Regions from separate parts of the Cellvibrio polysaccharolyticus genome, predicted to be linked through region 3. Evidence: predicted binding sites of a transcription regulator. Region 3 holds the regulator's gene; each other region holds the start of a gene.

The links. Region 3 encodes LexA, which represses DNA repair genes until DNA is damaged. Its sites were predicted from a motif close to ACTGTNTNTANANACAGT; they were not measured.
Positions count from the first base shown of each region.
Region 1: the regulator LexA is predicted to act here: its motif matches at 4,608-4,625, upstream of dinB (DNA polymerase IV).
Region 2: the regulator LexA is predicted to act here: its motif matches at 4,000-4,017, upstream of C4F51_RS04560 (YebG family protein).

Region 1 covers NZ_PRDL01000001.1:2,321,802-2,328,276, forward strand. Annotated here, with positions in the region: gene C4F51_RS09900 (SulP family inorganic anion transporter) at 1-777, opposite strand, end outside; gene C4F51_RS09905 (PQQ-dependent sugar dehydrogenase) at 1,135-2,361, opposite strand; gene C4F51_RS09910 (nuclear transport factor 2 family protein) at 2,527-2,931, opposite strand; gene C4F51_RS09915 (aldo/keto reductase) at 3,292-4,437, opposite strand; gene dinB (DNA polymerase IV) at 4,674-5,750, shown strand; gene C4F51_RS09925 (RES family NAD+ phosphorylase) at 5,803-6,475, opposite strand, start outside.
Region 2 covers NZ_PRDL01000001.1:1,067,445-1,073,919, forward strand. Annotated here, with positions in the region: gene C4F51_RS04540 (SDR family NAD(P)-dependent oxidoreductase) at 41-829, opposite strand; gene C4F51_RS04545 (alkene reductase) at 918-2,009, opposite strand; gene C4F51_RS04550 (TetR/AcrR family transcriptional regulator) at 2,148-2,723, shown strand; gene C4F51_RS04555 (epoxyqueuosine reductase QueH) at 2,807-3,508, opposite strand; gene C4F51_RS04560 (YebG family protein) at 3,660-3,974, opposite strand; gene murJ (murein biosynthesis integral membrane protein MurJ) at 4,259-5,800, shown strand; gene ribF (bifunctional riboflavin kinase/FAD synthetase) at 5,878-6,475, shown strand, end outside.
Region 3 covers NZ_PRDL01000001.1:1,856,721-1,863,195, reverse strand. Annotated here, with positions in the region: gene C4F51_RS07980 (rhomboid family intramembrane serine protease) at 1-783, opposite strand, end outside; gene C4F51_RS07975 (hypothetical protein) at 784-1,386, opposite strand; gene C4F51_RS07970 (SDR family oxidoreductase) at 1,566-2,402, shown strand; gene lexA (transcriptional repressor LexA) at 2,489-3,094, shown strand; gene C4F51_RS07960 (cell division inhibitor SulA) at 3,087-3,557, shown strand; gene C4F51_RS07955 (hypothetical protein) at 3,522-3,785, opposite strand; gene C4F51_RS07950 (TraB/GumN family protein) at 3,864-4,829, opposite strand; gene C4F51_RS07945 (cupin domain-containing protein) at 4,835-6,181, opposite strand.

The sequences.
Region 1 (6,475 bases), 470 kb from region 3:
TTTGCACTCCCGGTTTTTATCACTTTTGGTATCGGTCATGTCATCAACAATGGTCGCGGTCATCAGCGATTCCAGTAAACCGACGATCGCCAGCGGCAGCGAATACGGCAGGATGATCCATAAGGTTTCAAGGGTTAACGGCACGCTGGGCCAGAGAAAAATCGGCAAGGTATCCGGTAACTCGCCCATGTCACCCACCGTGCGGATGTCCAGCCTGGCGACGATGGCAATCAGCGTGAGCACAATAATACACACCAGCGGCGAGGGAATAATTTTCCCGATGCGGGGCACATAAGGGAATAGATAAATAATACCGAGGCCCAGCGCCGTCATGGCGTACACGTGCCAGCTCACATCCGTCAGCTCCGGCAGTTGTGCCATAAAAATCAAAATCGCCAACGCATTAACAAAGCCGGTCACCACCGAGCGCGAAACAAACCCCATCAAATCGCCCACTCGCAAATAGCCAGCCACAATTTGAATCACACCGGTTAACAAGGTAGCGGCCAGCAAATATTGCAAGCCATGCTCTTTTACCAGCGTGATCATCAGTAGCGCCATGGCGCCGGTTGCGGCCGAAATCATCCCCGGGCGGCCACCGGCAAACGCGATAACCAACGCAATACAAAACGAAGCATATAACCCCACTTTAGGGTCAACACCGGCAATGATAGAAAACGCGATCGACTCGGGGATTAACGCCAGCGCCACGACGAGACCGGCAAGTAAATCTCCGCGCAGGTTGGAAAACCAACTGTGTTGTAAATTTTTCAGCATGCAATAAATCCGGATAACCAATAACCATCGCCACCGGTGGCCCGACGGCGAACACAGGCCAATAGCGATAGTCATTGAAACAAGCAAAGCAATAGCAAAACACCGGCGGGCGCCAGCGTTAAAGAACTATCAGCAGGGAATAAACAATAAGGCGGAGGGTATTCACATCGGCCTTGGGCCAAGGTTGACACAGGCAATAATAATGACAGGTTGCCGGGCAAAAAAAGCAGGCGCACTTTATCAGTGAGGGAGAACAATCTCAACATCACCCGCCATCATGGCTGGCGTTTTACTGGGAAGCTTGCGGGTGGTCCGAAACCACCCGCAAGCCTGTTGGCCTTATTAAACGGAATATTATTACAGTGGGCCTTCTCTGGAAGAAGTCGGGGTCAGCTTCAGCAACCAGCCATTGCCGCCGCGGTTGCCGTCTTCCAGCAGCCAGATGGCGCCATCCGGCCCCTGCTCCACTTCGCGGATGCGGCGCTGCATATCAAAACGCTCCGCTTCGCGCGCCGTCTCGCCGTCGAGCTCAACACGAATCAGCGCCTGGGAAGACAGGCCACCAATAAAGCCGCTGCCATTCCATTGCGAGAAGAGGTTGCCGTCGTAAATGATAAAGCCTGCCGGAGAGATCACCGGCGTCCAGGTGATCAGCGGCGCGCGGAATTCCGGGCGGGTGCTGTGATCCGGGATGGGCGTGTCATCGTAGTGGTTGCCATTGGACACAATCGGGTAACCGTAGTTAACACCTTTCTCAATCAAATTGAGTTCATCGCCGTCTTTTGGCCCCATCTCGTGCGCCCATAAACGACCATCGGCGGCAAAGGCCATACCGAGAATATTACGATGCCCCAACGACCAGACCTGGGATGCAATTTCACCTTGTCCGACAAAGGGATTATCAGTAGGCACGCTGCCGTCGTCATTCAGGCGAATAATTTTACCGAGATTGCTATTCATGTCCTGCGCCGGATCGAATTTCTGGCGCTCACTGGAGCTGATCCACAGCATGCCTTCAGCGTCAAAAATCATGCGATAGCCAAAATGGCCTTCGCCCGTGGTTTTAGGCACCTGACGCCAGATCACTTCAAGATCTTCCAGTGAACCTGCGCCGTTTTCATCCAGCTCCAAACGCGCGCGCGCTACTGCGCCCCCCAACAGGTCATCGTCTTTTTCTACGTAGCTGATGTAAATAATCGAGTTGGTGGCGTAATCCGGATGCAGCACAACATCACCCAGGCCGCCCTGGCTAACGCGATCAGTTTCCGGTACGCCGCTAATTTCGCTCTTTGTATCGCTGGCCGGGTTGTACACATGCAAACTGCCGGTCATTTCCGTTACCAGCAAGCGGCCATCCGGCAAAAAGGTCATCGCCCAGGGCGCCGTGAATTTGGTTACTTCGGTCGTGGTGAATGACTCGGCCGGTGTTTCCTCTGGCGGTATTACACTGGACACCGAAGAAGACGTGGCGACGGAGGACACCACAGCAGCGCTACTTGCGCTGTTTCCGTTATCGCTATCGCTACAGGCCGACAACAACCCCAGGGCAGCGCCAAGCGTCAGGACATAACCAAACTTATTCATGAGTGATCCTTAAATAGAGAAAGTTGGGACAATAACTATAGCTTCTATTTTATGGCGGGGAGCATCTCAGTGAAGCAGGCGTGAACCGGTTGGAATTTATACAAGCAGAAAAGCGCGTTAACGTCATTAACGCCCTTGCTCCTGCGACAAGAGGGCAAATCAGAGTCAGCGAAAGGTGGTTGCCAGCATGCGGGTTGCCATCCATTGACCATCGCGCTTGGTAAATTCAGTGGTCAATTGCAGGTTCCATTGACCGCGCCCGCCGTAGATTGTCGAATTTACGACGTCTCGCCCCACGAGCACCGCCACATTGTCCGCGATACGAACCGTCGAAGAAACTTCTGTTACCGCATGATAGATCATGCGCCCCGCTGTTATATCGGCGAGCCACTCGTGTTTCTGCTGAAGGCGCCCCGTCATATGAGTCAGTGTAAAATTTTCGTCAAGCAATGCGGCCAGAGCGACGGTATCGGCTTCAAGCATGGCGGCATAGATGCGACGAAATACGGTCTTGACCTCTTCTTCAACCGTACTTTCTTCATTTAAAAAGGTTTTATCTTCATCCGCCATAACTGACCTCTCATTACTTGTGGAAATTGCTGTAGCGCTAACCGGCATAAGACACAGCGCCAACGATAAGCCGCTGAAAATTTTTAATAAATTTTTCATTTTTATAGAATTTCAATAGATAGGTTATTGGTGCGAAGTTGCGAGTTTTTATAACAACCATTCCGGCTAACCGGTACAGGATCATGTGCTCAGCACTGAGTCAATATTTGCAGCCAACCGTTAACCATGCTCCATGATGCCCGGCTTCTGCGCGACAAAATCTTTGAGGTAGTTGGCTTAATTTTTCTTTGCTCCGGAAAATGTTCTGCAAAGGCCTTGTAAGCACCCACATGTAATCTGGCAACAGAGGCAGAAAAATAACTACAAATCCGTCAGCGCAGACTCTGGCGAGCGCACACCTTCCAGTTCAATGGCTGAGAACGCGGTGCGAAATTCTTTTAATTCGGCACTGGAAAATGTCACCTCCAAAGCACCAAGATTTTCATTCATATGATGGGTTTTTGTGGTGCCGGGAATGGGCACAATCCAGGGTTTTTGAGCCAACAACCACGCCAATGAAAACTGCGCGGGCGTTACGCCTTTTCGGTCAGACCAATGTCTTACCAGGTTTAATAAGGCCATATTTTTTTGTAACGCGTCCGCCGTGAAATAGGGAACTTGCGACAGCCGCGATTCTTCTGAAAACCTTGACCATTCATCAAACTTATCCGCCAAAAAGCCACGACACACGGGCCCCCAGGGAACAAATCCGATGCCCAGTTCTTCGCAGGTTGCCAGAATTTGATTTTCAGGCGTTCGTTGTAATATTGAATACTCGCTTTGCAGTGCTGCCACCGGTTGTATGGCGTGCGCGCGACGTAAGGTATCCGGGGAAGTTTCTGAAAGGCCAAAATGGAGTGCTTTGCCCTCCTGAATAAATTGTCGAGCAACTTCTGCCACTTCTTCAACCGGCACTTCAGGGTCTATGCGATGCAAATAAAGAAGATCAATCCGGTCGGTTTTCAAACGCTTGAGCATGCCCTCCACGGCTTTGCGCAAATGTGCCGGTCGGCTGTTTCGCCCGGTGCTGGTGTTTTGCTCAAATTGAAAACCAAATTTGCTGGCAATAACGACCTGATTTCTTACCGGCGCCAGCGCTTCACCGACATATTCTTCATTACTAAACGGGCCGTACACTTCGGCGGTATCAAAAAAAGTTACCCCGCGCTCTACCGCCTGGCGTATGACCGGGATCATTTCAGCTTTGGCTCTTGGCGGGTTATAGCTTTCGCTGGTCATACTCATGCAGCCCAGCCCGATAGCAGAAACTTCCAGCGCCCCTAACCTGCGCTTGTTTACTGCCTGCGGCACGGCACCGCGCCCGGAAGCTTCACTCTGTGGCAGCGCAAGAGCCGCCGGCGCGGCGGCCAGGGCAGCACTGAACATACCGGTGTTTATTAAAAATTTCCGGCGATTGGTATCCGCGTCTTCCTTTATTGATGCAGGGCGTTGGGCTTCATTGTTCATCCGTCATTTCCTGTTTTAAGAGGCTTCTGTATGGTCTGCATCCAGCATAGAAGCATCCCGTTTATTTATTAATGACGAAAATCGGGATGCTTTAATGAGCTTTGCTCATCAATTGCCAGGCGCTGCCGGTTTTGGCAAGGACTCATGACAGCCTTCCTTCAATCTGATAACCTGTCTATCCATCCAGCACTTCGGCTTGGCCTGCCACCCCTGTTCACCCTGTCAATGTGAGCGCTATGGATAACCACCAACGAAAAATTATTCATATCGATTGCGACTGTTTTTACGCCGCAGTTGAGATGCGCGACAACCCCTCATTACGTGGACGGCCGATTGCAGTGGGTGGTGATGCGGGCAAGCGCGGGGTTGTGGCCACCTGTAATTATGAATCGCGCGCCTACGGTATCCATTCTGCAATGCCCTCCGCCCAGGCAAAAAAGCTCTGTCCTCAGCTGTTAATTGTGCCGCCTCGCATGGCGGTTTATCGCGAGGTGTCAGCCGCCATTCAGGCGATTTTTGCGGATTACACGCCCTTGATTCAGCCCTTGTCGCTGGACGAAGCCTATCTCGATGTTTCCGATAGCCCGGCTTGCAAAGGCAGCGCCACACTGATCGCTCAGGATATTCGCCGCCGTGTTCATCAAAGCCAGGGCATTACCGTGTCTGCCGGGGTGGCGCCCAACAAATTTCTGGCAAAAATAGCCAGTGACTGGAACAAGCCGGACGGCCTCAAAGTCATTTTGCCGCATGAGGTTGATGCCTTTGTGGCCGCCTTGCCGGTTAAAATTTTGCACGGCGTTGGCCGGGTAACTGCCCAGCGGCTCAATAATCTGGGCATAGAGACCTGCGCGGATTTAAAGACATGGGGCAAAGCCGATCTGGTGCGGGAAATGGGCATTTTCGGGGAACGCTTGTGGGCGCTGGCTCGTGGCGTTGATGATCGTCCGGTGGAGGTAGAGCGCAAACGGCAATCGGTCAGCGTAGAAAACACCTACGATCACGACCTACCAAATCTGGACGCCTGTATAGAGGCCCTGCCCGCGCTACTTGATGAGCTGGATGGCCGCATCATCCGTTTGAAAGGCGAATACCACGCAAGCAAGCCTTTTATAAAACTCAAATTTCACGATTTTACTCAAACTACCCTGGAGCAAGCGGGCGCACCCATGACACTTGAAGGCTACCGCGAACTTTGCATACAAGCCTTTGCTCGCGGCGGCAAACCGGTACGGCTTATCGGTGTGGGGGTTCGGCTGGATGATGCGAAAACCAAACAAGGCGAGCAGCTGAGCTTGTTTTCACAGTTGGGTTAACGGCGCAGCCCATGGAAACAAGCCCGCCTCTGATGATTGCTGCTATCGGTTTTTACAGCTTCACCTGCGTTAAAAAATTCACCTCGCCCATTGCATCACCCTGCCAGACAAACTCAACCAGAGCGGAAGGGATGATGTCCGTGACGACTTTCGGCGTGAACAATCCCCAGCAGGTTGCGCCGGTGTTACGCACTGAATGGTATTGAATGCCGGAATAACCCTGCTCTCTTAACTGACTGCCCAGAATGCGGCTGGCGCTGTAGTCGGTAGCGCTATAGATCGGCTGATCCGGCGCAATGGTCGTGGCATCGTACAGGGCTGGCGCATTGAAGGCGCAGAGTAAAACCCGGAATAACATGCGGTCATACTTCAAGCCCTCAACTGCGGTCCAGTAAAGTTGCTGGTGATGCCTGACTTCTTTAATCGCCGTGTCTGCGGTATCGGCCAGATAGAGCACGCCAAAATCACCCGCGCTAAAGCGGCTGCCATCGGGGTTAACATGGGTAAAGGGCGCAACCGCGTAAGAACAACCGCGAATACCAAACGGCATTTCCTCTCGCGCCACCCTATTCAGGTTGCCCACTTCATTTTGCAGGCGGGGATTGGTTAAGGCTTGCAGAGCAAACAGCGCCTCGAAATCTGCCGCATCGGCGACGTCATCAAACAGGGCAATCGGCGGGAATCGGGTATTCACCAGGCGGAAACATTCTTTGGTTTCCAGCGCG
Region 2 (6,475 bases), 790 kb from region 3:
ATAACATCAAACGCTGCTGCTGTATTCGCTAAATGCGTGATCAAACGGTTGCTTGATAGCGTTCAGCAACCTGCGCTTGATTAAGGTCGGCAAGCAGCGTTTGTCGTGCGGCATCAAGCGCATCCCAATGTTTGGCGTCTTGCAGTGGCGGAATAGTCACTAATTCACGGCGATCAAAGCCAACCAGCGCTGCATCAACCAAGGCGTCCACTTTCATCAGTTCGGGATAGGCGCTGATGTCGATGCCCGCGCGATCCCACAGTTCGGTGTAGGTGCCAGCAGGAAGCACGGCCTGGACATAAATACCTTTGGGCGATAGCTCCTGATGCAGCCCCTGTGACAGGAACAGCACGAAGGCTTTGGTTGCGCCGTAGACCGACATTTGGTATTCCGGTGCCAGGCCAACCACTGAACCAAGGTTGATGATTGCGCCTTTGCCTGCTTGCACAAAGCGTGGGGCAACTGCATGTGCGAGTCGTGCCAAAGCGGTGACATTTAACGCGATAAGCTGAGCTACCTGAGCGGAGGATTGCTCGATAAAGCTGCCCGACTGCGCGATCCCGGCATTATTGATCAGGGTTCCGATGCGCTCGTCATCACGCAAACGTGCTTCGACAGTGGCCAGATCATCGGATTTGGTGAGGTCGGCTGGCAAGACATCGACGTTAACGCCGTATTCCTGATGCAGGCGGGTCGCGAGCGCATCCAGCCGCACTTTGTCGCGCGCTACCAGCACCAGGTCATGGCCGCGGCGAGCGAAGCGCTCGGCGTAGATGGCACCAATGCCGGTGGAAGCGCCGGTAATAAGAACAGAAGTTGAAGTAGTCATGTATTTGCTCTCTGAATGAAGAAGGGCACAGCCCTATCGGTTTGATATTTAGTGTGAGGTCACATCAGGTGCGACCCTACTGACCTTGTCAGGCGCTGGCGTCTGCAAGAGTCGGGTAGTCGATATAGCCTTCCGCGCCACCGCCAAAAAGCGTTGCCGGGTTGGGGCTCGCCAAAGGCGCATCCGCTTTGAGCCGCTCCACCAGATCCGGGTTGGCGATGTACAGGCGGCCGAAAGCGAATAGATCTGCCTTACCTTCGGCAAGCCGGGTAGCGGCCAGTGTTTGGTCGTAACCGTTGTTGGCGAGGTAGGTTTGCTTGAAGCGCTGGCGCAATGCGTCATAGTCAAACGGCGCCACATCACGCGGCCCACCGGTGGCGCCCTCCACCACATGCAAGTAGGCGATGCCGAGTGTGCTGAGCTGTTCGGTAATGTAGTTGTACTGCGGTTGCGGATTGGTAGAGGATATTCCAGAGGCGGGAGACACGGGTGAAATACGCACACCGGTACGCTCGGCGCCAATCTCACCCACTATCGCGGCGGTCACTTCCAGCAGCAGTCGCGCGCGATTTTCGATAGAGCCGCCATAGGCATCGGTACGCTGGTTGGCGCCGTCCTTGATGAACTGCTCCAGCAAATAACCATTGGCACCATGAATTTCCACACCGTCGAAACCAGCGGTAATCGCGTTAGCGGCTGCCTGACGGAAGTCATTCACGATCGCTGGCAGCTCGCCAAGGTTCAGGGCGCGTGGTTCAGATGCATCGGCAAAACCGTTGTTGATAAAAATCTTCGTCTCAGCACGAATAGCAGAAGGCGCTACCGGTGCAGCGCCATCGGGTTGCAGATCCACATGAGACACGCGACCCACATGCCACAACTGAATGAAGATCCGCCCACCTTTGGCATGCACGGCATCGGTAACCTTACGCCAGCCCGCAATTTGCTCAGGTGTGTATAAACCGGGTGTGTCCTGAAAACCCTGTGCTTGCGCTGACACTTGGGTCGCTTCTGCAATGATCAAACCGGCTGACGCGCGCTGGGCGTAGTAGGTTGCTGCCAACTCGCTGGGCACCAGGCCCGCTGTGGCGCGGCTGCGGGTTAACGGCGCCATCACGATTCGGTTAGCGAGCGTCAGGCCGCCAAGGGTGAAGGGTTGGAACAAAGTCGTGTCTGTCATATCTGCTTCCGCGTGGGTTGATGGATACTTGTTGTTTTTAATGATGATGATCATAATCAAAACTGTCAAGTGGTTTGATTATGATCATCATCAATGTATTATGAAGGCCATGATTTTCAGGGTTGGGGGTGTAGAGCGATGAAAGTTACCAAGGCACAAGTACAGGAAAATCGGGCGCGCATCGTCGAGATGGCCTCGGTTCTGTTTCGTGAGCGCGGGTACGACGGTGTGGGCGTAGCGGAGTTAATGGCGGCGGCCGGTTTGACCCACGGCGGGTTTTACAAGCATTTCAAATCCAAGGCCGACCTGATGGCAGAGGCCGCGGCTGAAGGTTTCTCGCAATCCGCCGCCAATACCGCAGAACTCAATGTCGCCGCGTTTGTGAATCAATATGTATCGCGCCAGCACCGCGATGCACCGGGCGCTGGCTGCACCATGGCCGCCCTGTGTGGCGATGCAGCGCGCCAGCCGGAGTCCATCAAGGCGGTATTTGCCGCGGGAATCCAGCGCCAACTCGCCACTCTGGAGAGTGACGATGCTGCTGTGGGAGAAGATGCAAAACGTGAAGCGCGCGCCATAACGATTGACACTATTGCCCATGCCGTAGGCGCGATCATATTGTCCCGCGCCTGCCCGGATGACTCACCGCTAGCGGATGAGATTCTGGAGGTTTGCCGGGAGCGGATTCTCAGTCAATTTGAGCAAAAACCTTAAGTGATGGATCGGTTGCCGGAATCAACCGGCAGCGGCGGGGCGCAAATAGACCGCGCGCCGTCGATCTCGTCAGGGCGAGCAGCTTATTGAGGAACCGGCAGATTTTGTAGGGGAATCCGGTTTTCGTCTGCGTCGGGTTGTTCGTCGCCGTAGTAAAGCACGCCGATTTTGATGCGTTTGCGGCCCTGGGCTATACGGTGTTTGTTGGTGTCTCGCAACGAATACACACAGCCGCAATATTCCTGCTGATAAAAGTTTTCGCGTTTGCTGATTTCCACCATCCGCACGGCGCCGCCCTGTTTGCGCCAGTTGTAATCCCAGTAGCTTATATTCGGATAATGTGCCGCAGCCCGTTGCCCGCAGTCATTAATTTGCTGCATGTTTTTCCAACGGGAAATGCCCAGTGAACTGCTAATTACATGAAAGCCATTTTCGTGGGCGTAGAGTGCCGTGCGTTCAAAGCGCATATCAAAACACATGGTGCAGCGCACACCCCGTTCGGGTTCCTGTTCCATGCCTTTGGCGCGCTCAAACCAGTTGTCGGTATCGTAGTCGGCATCGATAAAAGGAACATTGTGCTGTTGCGCGAAGCGAATGTTCTCTTCCTTGCGCAGCTCGTATTCGCGAATGGGGTGGATATTGGGGTTATAAAAGAAGATGCTGTATTCAATACCGGAGGCGTGAATGGCTTCCATCACCTCGCCGGAGCAGGGTGCACAGCAGGAATGGAGCAGTAATTTATTGTGGCCGTCTGGCAGTGTCAGTTTGTTGCGAACCAGTGACATAACCCGGGTTTCCGTAGCGCAAAGAAGGCGATACTAGCACCGGCAATGCCCTGCAGATTGAACATAAAATAATTTCATAAAAGTCCGCCCCGTTTTCAGGGGCGGCAAGCAGTTCCATATGGCTGCATGGATGACTGTTCCGGTGCGCCGATCAGTCTTGTAGGTCGGCTTTTGCAGGGCGGGGTGCCAAATGACCGATAGCGGCAGCGCCGGTGTCCGGTTCACTAATGCTCTGCAGTAATTCTTCGGGCTTGCCTTTGCAGGCTTTGGCCAGTTGTTCGCGGCGGCGCGCCAGCAGCAGGCCAATCGCTTCGCTATGCTGTTCGTTAATATCGGGAATTTCAGATTCGATCAGGCTGGTAATAGTAGCCGCCAGTTCAAGATACCGATCATGTTCTTCAGCCTGTTTCTTGTCTTCAAACATACTTCCGTCCCGATCACATTGCCAAATGGCGATGACTGCCATGGTCCAATCCTCGTTAAAGTGCGTTACTGTTTTTATATACAGTATTGGCCTGGCAGGGGAATGTCAATCGGATTGTGCAGTTTTCTGTGTCAGGGGTGTTGATCGGGCATATCAAGGGGTTGGTTACTACCTTTAATAGGTGAGGAGGTTTGCGCCTTGGGGTGCTCCCGCTTGAAACCTGGGGAGGCTCGCACAGATAATGCGCCACGCCAGCTTACTCATGGAACTCTATAGTGTCTTCTACCGCCAATGCTCCTGTTAATCCGCCGCCCCGCAAAGGGCTGATGCGCTCAAGCCTGATAACCGGCTCGATGACCATGTTGTCGCGGGTGCTCGGGCTGGCGCGGGATCAGGTGCTGGCGCACGTGCTGGGCGCCGGCGGTGCGGCAGATGCCTTTTTTCTGGCCTTCAAAATCCCCAATTTTTTCCGTCGGCTGTTTTCCGAGGGAGCATTTTCCCAGGCGTTTGTGCCGGTATTGTCCGAGTATCGTGAAAAGGGCACTCACGCCGCGGTACAAACCCTGGTTAACCGTGTTGCTGCTTGTCTGGGCACGGTGCTGTTGTTGGTGGTTACCTTGGGGGTGGTGGGTGCGCCGGTGGTGGCGACTTTGTTTGCTTCAGGTTTTATGCAGGATGCTGAAAAGTTTTCCCTGCTGGTCGATCTGATTCGAATTACCTTTCCTTATTTATTACTGATTTCGCTAACCGGCTTTGCCGGGGCGGTGCTTAACAGCTATGACCGCTTCGCCATACCGGCCTTTACGCCGGTGCTGCTGAATATCTGCATGATCCTCGCGGCGGTGTTCGCCGCGCCCTGGTTTTCCCATCCGGCTTATGCGCTGGCATGGGGTGTTTTGACCGCCGGCGTGCTGTCTTTTATGTTCCAGTTGCCATTCCTTGCCCGCATTCATTTACTGCCCCGGCCGCAATTGACCTGGCAGGACCCGGGCGTGAAGCGCATTTTGACCCTGATGGTGCCAGCGCTGTTCGGGGTTTCCATCAGCCAGATCAACCTGATGCTGGACTCGGTCATCGCCTCCTGGTTGCCGGACGGCAGCGTCGGCTGGCTGTTCTACTCGGACCGTCTGGTGGAGTTGCCGCTGGGGGTTTTTGCGGTGGCAATTGCTACGGTGATTATGCCAAGCCTGTCGCGGCACCACGCCGCCAGCTCGCCGGAGCACTTCAGCAAAATTCTCGACTGGGCCATTCGCCTGATTCTGTTAATCGCGCTGCCCTCAACGGTAGCATTGGTCATCCTCGCCGAGCCGATTATTTTGACCTTGTTTCAACACGGTGCCTTGACGGTGCATGACGCGATTATGTCGGCGCGCAGTCTGCAAGCTTACGCGCTCGGTTTGCTGGGCTTTATGTTGATCAAAGTCCTGGCGCCCGGCTACTTTGCCCGGCAGGATATGAAAACCCCGGTGCGTATCGGCATCATTTCGATTCTTGCCAATATCGGCTTCAAGATCATTCTGGTGGCGCCCTTGCTGATCTGGTTTGGCCTGGGGCACGTAGGGTTGGCGCTGGCAACGGCGATGGCCGCCTACGTTAACGCCGGTTTGCTGTATCGCGGCTTGCGCCGTTCCTCGGTGTACTTGCCAGCCGCCGGCTGGCCCACATTGTGGTTCCGCTACGGCATGGTGAACCTGGCGATGGCGCTGACGCTGATTGGCTTGCTGGTGCTCTGGAGCGACTGGCAAATCTGGTTATGGTGGCAGCGGATTGGCTATCTGGCGATGACCTGCGCTGCTGGCGGAGCGGTTTACCTGGCAGGTCTGTGGCTGGTGGGCGTGCGCCCGCGGGAGTTCCGCAGCCCGGTGTAAGCGGCGGGGTAGGCTGTCAGTGGAGGCTGCTGTATACTCCTGCGTTCTTTTGTTCTATCGAGGCGGTTTGCTGTAACGTGAATCCGGAATCCACAGAGTTTATTCGCGGCCTGCATAATTTACGCCCTCGGCACCGTGGTTGTGTAGCAACCATCGGCTCGTTTGATGGCGTTCATCTCGGGCATCAGGCGATTCTGCGTCAATTGCGGCAAGCGGCAGACCATTATGAGTTGCCGGCACTGGTTATTCTGTTTGAACCTCAACCGCACGAATTTTTTTCTGGCGAAAAAGCACCGGCCAGGCTGATGCGCTTGCGCGAAAAAGTTATGGCGCTGCGTGAGCAGGGCATTGAGCGGGTGCTGTGCGTACAGTTCAACGAGCGTTTGCGCAGCTTATCGGCACAACAGTTTATTGAAGAAGTACTGGTCGAGCGGCTGGGTATCCGGCACCTGGTTGTGGGTGATGATTTCCGCTTTGGCTGTGATCGTCGCGGTGATTTTACCCTGTTGCAGCAGGCGGGCGAGCAGCTCGACTTTACCGTTAGTGACACCTGTACGCTGTTATTGCATGGCGAACGTGTCAGCAGTACGCGCATTCGCAGCTTGCTTGAAGCGGGTGATTTTGCCGCAGCAGCCGAGCTGTTGGGGCGTCCTTATTCGCTGGGTGGCCGCATCG
Region 3 (6,475 bases):
TTCGCCACGGGACACCTGCGACGCCAGCAACTCAACCAGCGCCGCGATAACGCCACAGAACAGATAAGCCGCGAGATACTTCCAGGGGCCCAGCGCATCCTCAAGGTTGTCACCAATAATCCAGAGGAAATATAAATTCCCCACCAAATGGATAATTCCGCCATGCAAAAACTGGTAGCTGAGTAACGACCATAAATGTTCGCCGCGCAATAGCGGTTCGGAATCCACCGCAAACCATGTGTACACCCAGTCGGTTGATACCTCATCGAAACCATAGGCAAAAAAGATCAAGGTATTAATAAGCAGCAGCGACCAGGTCATCCAGGGTTTACGGTGCGGCTTGATGTTGTATTCACGGGGCATACGCGTCAAAAACTGAAACAGCCAGCTTTTGGTATTCACTTTAGCGTTGAGCTGCTCAAGGGCATCCTGCAACTTCGGCGCAGCCAGCACCATCGACACTTCGTCACCATCCACCCAGATTCCACTACAGGTCGGGCAGGTATCCAGGGTCACGTGGTAGTCTTTTAATAAATGCACCTGTTTCATCGGCACATGACAACGATGGCATTCATAATGATGACCATCAAGGGTTTCACCGAAACCTTGCTTGATACAATAGGCATCGCTCATGCCATTTTTATTGCGAATCGCTGTCGATAAATCGCCATCATCACACCACAAACCATGACACTGCGGACAGGTTTGCAATTCATGACCATGCAATTCACGCAATTCCATCGAAACATTTCCGCAGTGCGGACAATTCAATACAGCGCTCATTTACAGGGCTACCTTTTTCTTATCCAGAACCGCTTTAATACCGGAAAGATTTTCCTGAAAACGCGGCAATACATTAGCTTCCATGTGCGCAACCACTTCCAGTAACACTTTGCCGCCCTGCTCCGGGTAATGAAAATAACCGTTACGAATTTTTTCGTAAGCGTCATTAACATCACGGTAAAATTTCCGGCTTTCGCCCAGCAACTCGGACGGTGTTTCCAGTGTGGCGGGTGAATAACGCATGGTGTCCCAGACAAATTTATCCAGCGTAAGATTCTGACTACGAGCAGAGCTAATACTCACGCCGGATAATTTTTCAGTATATTCACGAATCAGTTGCAGGTTATCGTTAAGTTCATCGTGCAGTGATTGACGCAGGTAGTAATTATTTTTATCACTCTGGATTTGTTCAAACTCAACGGCTTGTCGCAAACCCTGCTGACCGGCCAGATAAACACCCAGCACCGTGGCCAGCAGCATGAAGCAATGGCCAATCCAGAAACTCAAATTGGATATTTCACCCACTTCCAATAATTTTTTCTTCTGTACCAGAGGAATGGTACGCTCCGCTGAGGATGATTGGGGAGGAACGGCGTCCGACATGTCTGGCTCCATCAAAACAGTAGTTATTCATTGGAAAAACGCGCTATTTTAATCACCTCCATGACGCCTCAAAGCGCTTTGCAGCAGAAATGTGAATGCGTTGGCTTTAATCTGCGCAAAGCAGCTGCATGCTTGACGGATAAGCTACGCCCAATAACTGATAACCCAGGGAACATTGCATGAACCCCGTTAAAACCGTTTTGGTTACCGGTGCCTCCAGTGGCATTGGTCATTACTGCGCAACCCGATTGAAGCAGGAAGGCTACACCGTTATCGCCAGCTGTCGAAAACTGTCAGATGTATCCAGGTTGCAAGCCGAGGGGCTGACCTGCGTGCAAATGGATCTCGCGGATTCTGCCAGTATTCAACGCGCCGTTAAGGAAACCCTGAAAATCACTGGCGGGCAACTTTATGCCTTGTTTAACAACGGCGCCTACGGCCAACCCGGCGCGGTAGAAGATTTGAGCCGTGATGTATTACGGCAACAATTTGAAACCAATGTATTTGGCTGGCATGAGCTGACCAACCTGATACTGCCGGTAATGCACGCCCAGGGTTATGGCCGTGTGGTGCAAAACAGCTCGGTATTGGGCTTCGCCGCCATGCCATTTCGCGGCGCCTACAACGCCAGTAAATTTGCTATTGAGGGGCTGACTGACACACTGCGCCTTGAACTGCACGACTCACCCATCCATATCAGCCTGATTGAACCCGGCCCTATTCTCAGCCGGTTTCGCGCCAATGGCCTTGAGGCACTCCATAGCAATATTGATGTCGGCAGCAGCCGCTTTGCCGATCAATACCGGCAAACACTGGAACGGCTTAATAAAGAAGGCGCCGCATCGCGATTCACACAAGGGCCGGAAGCGGTTTACCTCCGCCTGAAGCATGCGCTGGAAGCAGAAAATCCCAAAGCCCGCTATTACGTCACCTTCCCTACTTATTTGATGGGGTTTTTAAAACGCATTTTGAGCACCCGTATGCTGGATGCGGTGCTACTGAAAGGCAGCCGGTAAACTGGCGAAAAAACAGGCTTGCAGCAATCCCAATACTGTATATAATCACAACCACTGTATAAATAAACAGATTTTGGGAGCACGCCATGTACAATCTGACTGCACGCCAGGAACAGGTTTTACAACTGATCAGAAGTTATGCCGAAGCCACCGGATACCCGCCAACCCGGGCTGAAATTGCGCGCAAACTGGGTTACAAATCGGCCAACGCGGCCGAAGAACATATCAAAGCACTTGCACGTAAAGGCGCCATTGAAATTATTCCGGGCGCCTCTCGCGGTATCCGCCTGCCGGACAACCTCCGCCAGGGCATTCCGCTGGTCGGTCGCGTAGCAGCCGGTAGCCCTATTCTGGCGCAGGAACATATCGAAGATTACTGCAACATTCCTACCGGCTTTTTCTCTCCCAATGCTGATTATCTGCTGCGAGTCAGCGGCATGAGTATGAAAGACATCGGCATTATGGATGGCGATCTGTTGGCGGTGCACCGCACCGATCAGGCGCGCAACGGCCAGGTAGTGGTAGCGCGCATTGGTGATGAAGTCACCGTTAAACGTTACAAGCGCGTAGGTAACCGCTCTATTGTGGAATTGTGGCCGGAAAACCCCGATTTCAATGTCATCGAAGTGGATCTTCGTGATGCCGAATTTGCCATTGAAGGTTTGAGTGTTGGAGTAATTCGCCGTGACTAATGCACTTCGCAATTTGCCTTCACCTGCGTCAGAAACCGGTAGCAACACCGCTACCGGTAGCGTTACCGAACTGGTATTAACCCGCCATGCGCCGGATCAGGCAGCACTGTTGCTGCCCATGATTGCCTGGTTGAGCCACAACAGCGCCGGGCGCTGGATCAGCTGGGTAACCTCCACCAATATCACTCGGCAATTACTGGAAAAATTCGGCGTGAATACACGCAACCTGCGCATTATTCACTGCACAGATGATCAACAAGCCTTATGGATTACCTGGGAAGCACTGGCGAGAGGCAACAGCCATACCGTGATAGCATCGCCGGGAAAATTAAATGACAGGGAATTTGCAGAACTGGAACATGCTGCCAATAGCGGTCAGTGTCAGGGCATTCTGATCCGCGAGAGACAGGAAGATAAAAGCGGGCAATCAATGCAGCATATGAGTGGTTGCGTCATCCATTAAGTCAACGCCAAAGTCGTCGCGTTCGTCCTGATAGCGCTCTGCCAATTCGCTGGCAGCATCCATACCCGCCTCAATCATAGCTTTGGCTACTTCAAAGCGCCCGTCTCCGAGAAATGCCAGGGATTCGGCAGAAAAACGGATTTTCACCAGCGGCTCGCCCTCATCATCAGAGCGTAGTAAAACCACATCACCATCCGGTAGCTCCCGGATTTCATAGAAAGAAGACATAAAAACTCCGCACCACCTTTCGACAAAACCGCAAAGGCGTTAAAAAGGGCCGCGATTATAGCACTTTTGAGCGCACCATTAAACGTCAGGACACAGTGGCGTTTCAGTAGGCGGGTATTGCTGTATCCGATAGCCATCCCGCTGTAGCAAACACACCAGCCCGTCATCACCCAACATATGACCAATTCCGGTGACAACAAAATAACGCTGCGGAGCTGCCAGTTTGTTGGCAATGTAAGCGGCCATTTGTTCGTTGCGGCCGGTAAACACTCGTTCATACAACACTTCACCGACATCAGAACCGTGGAATGCCGTAAAAATATGCTTTTCCAGTTGATCGACATTGCCCTGCTGCCAGGACGTCGCCAGTTTTTCCAGCATCTCGGGAGCTTTTTCGTAATCTTTTAAAGTACTGGCCAACAGCGCAACCTGATGCGTTTCGCTGATATCGCTGAACGTACGAATCTGCTGTTCGAAGGTTTCCAGTTGCAAAATCGGCTTTTGTTCGCGCGCCAAACCAATAAAGTAGCGATCAATCCCCTGGGTGGCAGCAAAGCGGGTTTGTCGTAGCTGACCACTGACCAATTGCATGGAAACCAGCCAGGGGCGGGTATTTTTAAAACGCTCCGCGTCCACCCCCTGGTCGGCGGCTTTGTCAGCCAGTAAATTCCACTGTTTTTTTCCTATCAGGTTTTTAAGCGGTTGTTGATTGGCTTTATTGGCAGGCGGCCAATAGCCGAGCCCCGTCATCAACTGTGCTACATCCGTTTGCTCAAGGGTGTCTACATCCAGCTCGACCACCAGCGCGTCAGCCGCCTCATAGGCCTGCATGACATAATCGGGCAGCGGATAAAAATCCGGCAAACCGTAATGCAATGAACCAAACAAATAAACTTCGCCCGATACGCCAGGCTTTTCAACTTGCCACATCAGCGGCCGAGCCGAACAGATATTGGCCAATAAACAACCGGCAACCAGTAGCAGGCTGCCACGGCGCGATAGCATGGCAGCAACGGAAAAAACAAAGCGTGAAGCACGAAACATGAGGGTTAGCTATTCCGGAGTAGAGGTGCAGAATCAACCGGACGAGCCAGCAGAATGATGGCATCACCCGCTGACGCACGCAGGTGCAAACGGCTCAGGGTGGCGGGAACCAGCGAGGCCGGATTGATGGCGTCGGCAGCATCCAGGTGCTGACTCCAGGCAGCGGATTGTAAAGCAAGTTTTCCCTGAATCAACAATAACAGGGCGTAGCGGCCATCATTTAACCAATCAAAGGTTTGCCCGGCCAACAAGGTAAGGCGCTGCACCACAAAGTCATCAAAAGCCGCAACTTGCTCCAGGGTATATTTCCCCGGCTGCTGCTGCAACACATCGAGCTGAAGACTATCCGGCTGATCCAGTGATACGCCAGGCAGGGCTTTTTCGGTATCCCATGCCGTTTGGGTTAACACTTTTTGCGCAAAGGAGAGAATGTTGCGCTCATAGACGGGCGTTTGAAACTCTACCGTGCGAACCCCGTGCTGCAAGGCATGGGGAACACCGCAGGGAATTTTTACCACATCGCCAACTTTCAGGGGCTGTAACGCGGTAAAGGCGTCCATCTGCTGGCGCAAGCTTTTTTCCTGCTCTTGCAGCCCGGCGGGCAACTCGTCTTGCCAGCGTTTAAGGGTATCGGCGGATACCGGTTGCAGCAGCGCCAGGCCTTCGGCTACACGGCGCTGGTCAAATTGTTCATCTATCGCTACCCGCACCTCACGGTACCGCTGCACCGATTGGAGATAGGCACGGCGAAAAGCCTCATCATCCTGGCAGGATTGACGTTTTTCCTGATCAAAACCAAGACGGATAGCGCCATAACCGGCCGGCCAGGCGTTCTCGTCTACCGCAGTAACGACGTAAACTTCGCGCTTTTCGTCATGCACTTCAAAATAAAGATCGCCGTACACGTCATCAGGCAAAGGATCGAGGATTTTCAGCAGAATCAGATCATCAGCAACCTGTTGTAGCTCTTCATTAGCCAGCACAAACGGGAACACCGCCAACAACCAGGGTAAAGGAATAACCTGGCCCTGCGCTTCAATCAGCGACTGCCCACGAACTTCAATGCCGGTGTACCAGACTTCCCTGCCCCAGGGTTTGGCAATAAAAACCGGTTTGAGGTTGAGAGGAGCCTGCAAATTCAGCCAGGGCAAGTGGTGTTCAGTGGCAAAATTTTCAAAATCCCGCGGGGTAGATGCCAGAGCCGTAAGGGATTCACGCGCAGAGTCGGTATCGGGCAAAATTGCTGCGAATATTTGCACGGTGTTGCCGGTTTTCTCCAGCACCACCGGGGCCAACAAGGAAATAGCCGTCTCCGGCGACAGATAGGTTTGCCGGTGGACAACCTGCAACACAAAACACCGGCTCGACAGCGGCGACTCCAGCAATCGTGCAATCTGTTGTTTTACCCATGTATGGGGATGTTCGCTGCTGTAAACCCTGGCCACTCGGTTCTCTACTCTTTTATGATGTTGAAACGGGCTATATTCTAGCAGCCTATGCTCAAACGATTCTGTAAGGATTTATAGTTCTGCAAGGATTTTCGCGACTGGCTATACTTTGCCGCTTGCAGGCTGTTATCTGCCGCACAAAAAAACCAGGGGAAACCGGAGTTCCACCACCCTTCCTATGAACAAACCATTCGTAAC